Linked DNA regions of Spinactinospora alkalitolerans. Each later gene encodes a partner of the first gene's protein in a complex. Links are inferred from orthologs where the notes say so. Each region holds a gene or a part of one and is shown on either strand. Other genes may lie near its edges.

The links. Proteins that work in one complex are often made in the same cells at the same time.
Region 2: rpsH (region 1) and rpsT share a complex: the UniProt entries of both Bacillus subtilis proteins name them as parts of the 30S ribosomal subunit. The link is inferred for Spinactinospora alkalitolerans from one-to-one orthologs.

The regions. Positions count from the first base shown.
Region 1 is NZ_JACCCC010000001.1:5,508,818-5,512,979, forward strand. The notes cover bases 662-3,561. They hold rpsH (30S ribosomal protein S8), read right to left. Parts: upstream 2,361-3,561; coding sequence 1,962-2,360; downstream 662-1,961. Other genes in these bases: rpsE (30S ribosomal protein S5), read right to left, coding at 662-968; rplR (50S ribosomal protein L18), read right to left, coding at 1,020-1,406; rplF (50S ribosomal protein L6), read right to left, coding at 1,409-1,945; HDA32_RS24530 (type Z 30S ribosomal protein S14), read right to left, coding at 2,711-2,896; rplE (50S ribosomal protein L5), read right to left, coding at 2,909-3,478. Also shown: rplO (50S ribosomal protein L15), read right to left, coding at 1-179; rpmD (50S ribosomal protein L30), read right to left, coding at 176-361; more of rpsE, read right to left, coding at 366-661; more of rplX, read right to left, coding at 3,562-3,783; rplN (50S ribosomal protein L14), read right to left, coding at 3,787-4,155. UniProt on the Bacillus subtilis protein: One of the primary rRNA binding proteins, it binds directly to 16S rRNA central domain where it helps coordinate assembly of the platform of the 30S subunit.
Region 2 is NZ_JACCCC010000001.1:4,694,974-4,698,455, reverse strand. What follows is about bases 632-3,482. They hold rpsT (30S ribosomal protein S20), read right to left. Parts: upstream 2,268-3,482; coding sequence 1,995-2,267; downstream 632-1,994. Other genes in these bases: HDA32_RS20825 (hypothetical protein), read right to left, coding at 2,489-3,482; HDA32_RS30915 (ComEA family DNA-binding protein), read right to left, coding at 632-1,772. Outside these bases: HDA32_RS20840 (ComEC/Rec2 family competence protein), read right to left, coding at 1-540; more of HDA32_RS30915, read right to left, coding at 537-631. UniProt on the Bacillus subtilis protein: Binds directly to 16S ribosomal RNA.

The DNA.
Region 1 (4,162 bases):
TGGCCACCCTCGAAGCCGACGGGAACGGTGGAACGAGCCTTCGTGCCCTTGGTACCACGACCGGCGGTCTTGCCCTTGGACGCCTCGCCGCGACCCTTGCGGATCTTGGCCTTGTTGGAGCCGGGGGCCGGACGCAGGTGGTGGAGCTTGAGCAGCTCGTCGGGGGAGTAGTCGTTCATTCGCCGACCTCCTCGACAGTGACGAGGTGCGCAACGATGTTGATCTGGCCGCGAACCTCGGGACGGTCTGCACGGACAACGGACTTGCCGATCCGTCCAAGACCCAGCGCCTGCAGGCTGTCACGCTGCTTCTGCTTGCCGCCGATCTTGGAGCGGACCTGCGTGATCTTCAGATTCGCCATGGTCTCAGGCCCCCGCCTTCGCTTCCGCGCGGGCACGCAGCATGGCGGCCGGAGCGACGTCCTCGATCGGCAGGCCGCGGCGGGCCGCGATCTCTTCCGGACGGCTCAGGCCCTTGAGGGCCGCGACCGTCGCGTGCACGATGTTGATCGGGTTGGCCGATCCGAGCGACTTGCTGAGGACGTCGTGGATGCCGGCGCACTCCAGCACGGCGCGCACCGGGCCACCGGCGATGACACCGGTACCGGGGGCGGCCGGACGCAGGAGGACGACGCCGGCGGCGTCCTCGCCCTGGACCTGGTGCACGATGGTGCCCTGGACCCGGGGGACCTTGAAGAAGTTCTTCTTGGCCTCTTCGACACCCTTGGCGATCGCCGCGGGGACTTCCTTGGCCTTGCCGTAGCCGACACCGACCATGCCGTTGCCGTCGCCGACGACGACCAGGGCGGTGAAGCTGAAGCGCCGGCCGCCCTTGACGACCTTGGCCACGCGGTTGATCTTCACCACGCGCTCGATGTAGGAGACACCCTTGTCTGCGGCGCCGCCGCGGCGATCGTCACGGCGGTCACGCCGCTCGCCACCGGCGCCGCGCCGCGGAGCTGCAGCCATCAGTGGTTCCTCTTCCCGTCGATGAAAATGCTCTTGGCAGGAGTCATGATCTTAGAACTCCAGCCCGCCGGCACGCGCGCCGTCGGCCAGCGCTGCGATGCGGCCGTGGTACCGGTAGCCGCCGCGGTCGAAGACGACGGCCGTGATGCCGGCGTCCTTGGCGCGCTGCGCGAGCAGCTCGCCCGCCTTCTGCGACTTCTCGGTCTTCTTGCCCTCGCCGCCACGGATGCTCGCGTCCATCGTGGAGGCCGACACCAGGGTCATGCCCTTGGTGTCGTCCACGATCTGGGCGACCATGTGCTTGGAGGAGCGGGTGACGACCAGGCGCGGACGCACGGAGGTACCCGAGATCTTCTTGCGGACCCGCAGGTGCCGCCGCGCACGGGAAGCCGCGCGCGAAGCCGTGCCCCTGCGGACCAGCGTCGTGCTCTTCGCCATGCCTACTTACCAGCCTTTCCGGCCTTGCGGCGGATGTACTCACCCTGGTAGCGCACGCCCTTGGCCTTGTACGGGTCGGGCTTGCGCAGGCCCCGGATGTTGGCGGCCACCTGGCCCACGAGCTGCTTGTCGATGCCCTCGACGACGAGCTGGGTCGGCTTCTCCACCCGGAAGCTGATGCCCTCCGGCGGCTCGACGACGACGGGGTGGCTGTAGCCCAGGGAGAACTCCAGGTTGGAGCCCCTGGCCTGGACCCTGTAGCCCACGCCGTGGATCTCGAGGGTCTTGCTGTAGCCGTTGGAGACGCCCTCGATCAGGTTCGCGATCAGCGCACGGGTCAGGCCGTGCAGCGAGCGGTTCTCGGGCTTGTCGTCCGGACGCGCCACCTTGATCTGGCCGTCCTCCTGCGCGATGGTGATCGGCTCGGCGACGGTGTGGCTCAGTTCGCCCTTCGGCCCCGTGACTTTGACGTCTTGCCCGTCAATCGAGACTTCGACGCCCTTCGGGACCGAGATCGGCAGTCGGCCAATACGCGACATGCTGAAATCTCTCCCTCTACCAGACGTAGGCGAGGACTTCGCCGCCCACGCCGTTCTTCTTGGCCTGCTTGTCCGTCATCAGGCCGCCGGACGTCGAAATGATGGCCACGCCGAGGCCGCCCAGGACGCGCGGAAGGTTGTCCTTCCTCGCGTAGACCCGCAGGCCCGGCTTTGAGACGCGGCGGATGCCGGCGATGGAGCGCTCACGCGTGGGCCCGTACTTCAGGTCCACCACGAGGCTCTGGCCGACGGTGGCGTCCTCAGAGCGCCAGCCCTGGACGTAGCCCTCCTGCTGGAGGATCTCGGCGATGTGCGCCTTGATCTTGGAATACGGCATGGTCACGGTGTCGTGATACGCCGAATTCGCGTTGCGCAGACGCGTGAGCATGTCTGCGATCGGGTCGGTCATCGTCATGGCCGATTGGCCCTTCCTCGCCGGGGTTTCCCCAAGGACAGACTTTCCCTTTGAGCCTGTTCCCCCGCTGAAGCGGAGGTTCCTCTAGGACCTGCGGCGTGGTCATGGGCACCGCGCCGGATCGCTCCGGCCGCCGTGCCCCGTCGGTTGGTTGTCGCATGCGCGGACGACGGTGCCCCGCCGTCCGCTTCGAGCAGCCCGCCGCGTCGCCACGGCGGGGCAGCCTGTCAGAGAAGCCCCGATTCCGGAGTCACGGATGAGGGGGTGCGGCTATGGCTCAGGTGTGAGCGTGCCGCCGGCGCTACCGCACTGCGGCAGCCGACCCCCTCGGCCTCCGTGCTCGAGACTCTCTACCAGCTGGACTTGGTGATGCCCGGGAGCTCGCCCCGGTGCGCCATCTCGCGGAAGCAGATGCGGCACAGGCCGAACTTCCGGAAGACGGCGCGCGGGCGGCCGCACCGCGAGCAACGAGTATACGCGCGAACCTCGAACTTCTGCTTCCGGTTCGCCTTCGCGATCAGTGCCTTCTTAGCCATCCGTCGTCACCCCTAGGCTTCCTTGAACGGGAAGCCGAGCCGCTTGAGCAGGCTACGGCCTTCGTCGTCGTTGGTCGCCGTGGTGACGACCGTGATGTCCATGCCGCGCTGGCGGTCGACCTTGTCCGGGTCGACCTCGTGGAACATGACCTGCTCGGTCAGACCGAAGGTGTAGTTGCCACGGCCGTCGAACTGCTTCGGGGAGAGCCCGCGGAAGTCGCGGATGCGGGGCAGCGCCAGGGAGAGCAGGCGGTCGAGGAACTCCCACATCCGGTCGCCGCGCAGCGTGACGCTGGCGCCGATCGGCTGGCCCTCGCGCAGCTTGAACTGCGCGATGGAGTTCTTCGCCCGGTTCACCTTGGGCTTCTGGCCCGTGATCGCCGACAGGTCTGCGATCGCGCCCTGGATCAGCTTCGCGTCGCGCGCGGCCTCACCGACACCCATGTTGACCACGATCTTGGTCAGGCCGGGGACCTGCATGATGTTCTTGATGTCGAACTCGTCGCGCAGACCCTGGATGATCTCGGAGCGGTACTTCTCCTTGAGGCGCGGCAGCGCGGGGGCTTCAGTCGTAACCGTCATCAGATGTCCTTACCGGTGCGGCGGGAGATCCGAACCTTGGTTCCGTCTTCCTCGAAGCGGTAACCGACGCGCGTGGCCTTGCCGTCCTCGACGATCGCCACGTTGCTCACGTGGATCGCAGCCTCCTGGGTGACGACCTCACCCTGCTGGCCGCCCGCCTGATTGGCCTTCTTGTGCTTCTTGATGAGGTTGACGCCCTCGACGACGACACGCTGCTCCCGGGGAAGGGCCCTGAGGACCTTCCCGGTGGCACCCCTGTCCTTGCCGGCGATGACGATGACCTCGTCGCCTGATTTGATCTTCATCGCCTAGAGCACCTCCGGCGCTAGCGAGATGATGCGCATGAACTTCTTGTCCCGCAGCTCACGGCCGACCGGGCCGAAGATGCGGGTGCCTCGCGGGTCCCCACCGTCCTTGATGAGCACGGCGGCGTTCTCATCGAAGCGGATGTAGGAGCCGTCGGGCCGGCGGCGCTCCTTGGTGGTGCGCACGATAACGGCCTTGACGACATCGCCCTTCTTCACGCCGGCGTTGGGAAGAGCGTCCTTCACCGTCGCCACGATGGTGTCGCCGATGCCCGCGTAGCGCCGACCCGAGCCGCCGAGAACGCGGATGGTCAAGATCTCCTTGGCACCCGTGTTGTCGGCGATCTTGAGTCGCGACTCCTGCTGAATCACGTCTGCT
Region 2 (3,482 bases), 810 kb from region 1 along the record:
GGGCGCGAGCGCCTTCCCGGTCAGCACGACCCGCTGGCTCGGCACCAGCCGCCGCCACTGCGGGCCGGAGGCCAGCAGCACCACCGGGACCCGGGTGCGCACCCGGGTCCCGTCGACGACGACCCACGTGCTGCGGGCCTCGATGACGTACTCGGCGCGGCCGGGCTGGGCGGGCCCCGCCCGTGGCCGCGGGTCCATGCTGATGACGACCTCCATGTCGACGCGGCGCTCCTGCTCGGCCAGTGAGGTGACCGGTGACGCCTGCACCGCGGCGAGCCTGCCGCCCGCGGCCAGCGCACCGGCGGCGCCGCACACCAGTACGGCGATCACCGCCGCGGCGGCGGCCTCGCCGCGCGGCAGCCGCAGAGCCGGGGCCAGGACCAGCGCGGCGCAGCCGAGCACGGCGGCCACCACGGCCGCGGTCCAGGGCGGTCCGCCGAGCAGGAGCAGGACGACCAGCCAGGTGCCCGCGGCCGGTGCGCACAGGCGGAGGTCGAGTGGAGCCCGTACTCCGGGGGCGTCGGTGCCCAGGTAGCTCACGAGACACCTCCGACGTGCACCAGCCCGTTGAGGTCGGCGAAGCGCTGCTCGCCGATCCCCGAGACCTCGTGTAGCTGCTCCACCGAGGCGAACCCGCCATTGGCGGTGCGGAAGTCGACGATGCGCTGCGCCAGCACCGGACCGACGCCCGGGAGCGCGTCGAGCTGTTCGAGGGTCGCGGTGTTGAGGTCGATCGGAGCGCCGGACGGCGCACCGGGACCGGGGACGGCACCGCCCCGGGCCCCGGCGGCGTCCGGCGCGGGGGCCACGCCGACCAGGACCTGCTCGCCGTCGACGAGCGGGCGGGCGAGGTTGAGCAGCCCCGGCTCGGTGCCGTCCCTGATCCCGCCGGCCGCGTCGATCGCGTCGGCCACCCGGGACCCGGTCGGCAGCGTGACGACGCCGGGCTCCGCCACCTCACCTCCCACGTGCACGGTGACCTCGCCCTCGGGGGTCTGCGACGGGGAGGAGGACGCCTGGACGCCCGCGTCGGAGGCCGCGGGACCGCTGCCGGCGCGCAGGGCGGGCGCCGGCTCGGGGTCGGCCCGGGCGTGCAGCATGAACCAGCAGGTGGCCAGCACCGCGGCGACGCAGACGCCGAGCAGCGCGCGGACCCCCGTGCGGCCCAGTCGCGGCCGGTCGCCGATGGCCGGGAGGAACCGGGCGAGCAGGGCGTGGATCCGATCGGTGCGCGGGGGATCGTCCGAGACCTCGACGTATCCGGGCGGTGCGCCGTCCGGAGGGGCCGGCGGATCCGGCGCGCGGCGCGGTCGGCGCTCCCTCGCCCCTGTTCCGGCCGGATGCGGTGCGCGGTGCCGCGCGCGAGGCCCGCCGGACCCGGCCCCGCCGTCCGCCGGCACGGCGTAGGGCGGCACCGGGATCGGGTCGACGGCGACGGGACCGGTGCCGTCAGGGGCGCCCCTGACGTCGGCCGAGGGCCCGCCGGCCGAGGGAGCGTCCGCGGAGCGGGAAGCCGATGAGGGAGCGGCGGACGAGGGATCGGTGGTCGGGGGAGCGGCGGACGGGGACTCGGCCGCCGAGGAGGCGACCGGCAGGGGTTCGGTGACCGAGGGGGCGGCCGCAGGGGAGCCGGGGGATCCGGCCGTCGGGGGCTCGACCGGCGACGCGGGCCCGGTCCTCGGGAGCCCGGCCGCAAGGGACTCGGTCAGGGCGCGCAGGCGCCGTGCCGCGGTGTCGTCCGCCGTGCGGGAGGAACGCTGGAAAGGTGGCATGGAAGCCACGCTAGGAACGCCCGCCCCGCCCTGTCGCAGCGAATTCCGCGCCTGTGGACAACCTGCGCCGGCCCCGGGGAGGGCGCCGTTCCGGAGTCCGGTGGCCGGATGGCCACCACCCCTGTCATCGGCTCGGACGCTCCGGCCTCGCGGCATCGGGACACGACGAAGGGCCGCCCTCTTTCGAGAAGAGGGCGGCCCTTCGGTTCAGGCTCACACGGTTCAGGCGGCCTGCTGGACCTTCTCCATGCGCCGAGCGATCGCGCTCTTGCGGTTCGCGGCCTGGTTCTTGTGGATGACGCCCTTGCTCGCGGCCTTGTCGAGCTGGCGAGCGGCGGCCCGCTGCAGGACGACGGCCTGCTCGGTGTTCCCGGCCTCGGCGGCTACGCGGAACTTGCGGATGGCCGTCTTCAGCGACGACTTGACCGCCTTGTTGCGCACGCGGGCCTTCTCGTTCTGCCGGTTGCGCTTCTTCTGCGACTTGATGTTCGCCATGCGAAAACGTGCTCCAGTTAAGTCAGATCGTGCGCCGATCGCGCGGGGAACGCCGGACGTGGGCAGCCGATCCACGACCTGGTTCCGCGGCACACCGACGCAGGTGTGAGTCCGAAGGGCTCATACGGAACGTGGAACGTCCGAGACACGGACTTCCATTATGCCTTCCCCCTCCGAGTGCTCGCACCATGCGAGGTCCGCGCACGGCGGCCCCGGCGGTCTCAGCGGGCCGGGTCCGACCAGCCCTCCTCGAACGCGGCCCAGTTCTCCTCGCTGGTGTCGTCGAGGACGTACAGCGCCATCCCGAAGTCCTCCCTGCGCTCGCCGTGCTCCGACAGCCCGATCCGCACCGCCTCGGTGGCCGCGGCCACGGTCTCGGCCGAGGAGACCGGGCCCCACCCCTCGTGGTCGAAGGAGGGCGCCCCGATGCGCACCGCCACGTCCTCGGGCACGGTCCGCAGGGCCAGGAGGGTCTGGCGCACCATGAACCCGCCGTACAGCGACTCCAGCGGCATCCCCGTGCCGTGGCCGCGGATCACGACCGCGTCGGCCTCCTCGGCGATCCGTTCCAGGTAGCCGGCCGACCAGAACCTCTCCTCGCGCGCCACCAGGAACACGGGCAGCCGCAGCCCGGGGATCAGTTCCACCGGCTGGGCCTCCACGGACAGCAGGTGGTCGGAGCCGATGGCCTCCCGGGTGCGTTCGAGCAGGTCGGGCAGTGACGGGTCGTTGGTGGTGACCGGTGCGATCGCGTAGTGCACCCCGTCGAAGCCCGCGGCCGCGACCTCGCCCGCCGCCGCGGCGGCCGCGGCCCTGGCGTCCTCGTCGAAGCGGTCCTCGGTGAGCGAGGAGCTTTCGGCCGTGTGGCTCATCCAGCCCAGCACGCGCACGTCGGGCAGCTCCCGCCGCACCCGGTCCAGGAACGCGCCCGCCCGCGCGTACCCCTCGGGGGCCAGCGTCCCGTCCGCGCCGATGTCCCCGACGTGGACGTAGAGGTCGGAGAACCCGCCCGCCCGCAGGCGCGGCAGCGCCGCGGCGAACTCCTCCCCGCCCCGGGAGCCGTCGACCCAGGCGTTCCCCAGCCACGCCGCGTCGTCCCCCGTTGACGCCGCCCACGGTGCCTTAGGGCCGGAGAACTGCATGCCCAGCAGCGTTCCCGCGCCCACCGCCACCACGAGAAGGGCTCCAAGACCTGCGAGGATCCGTTTCAGCAGC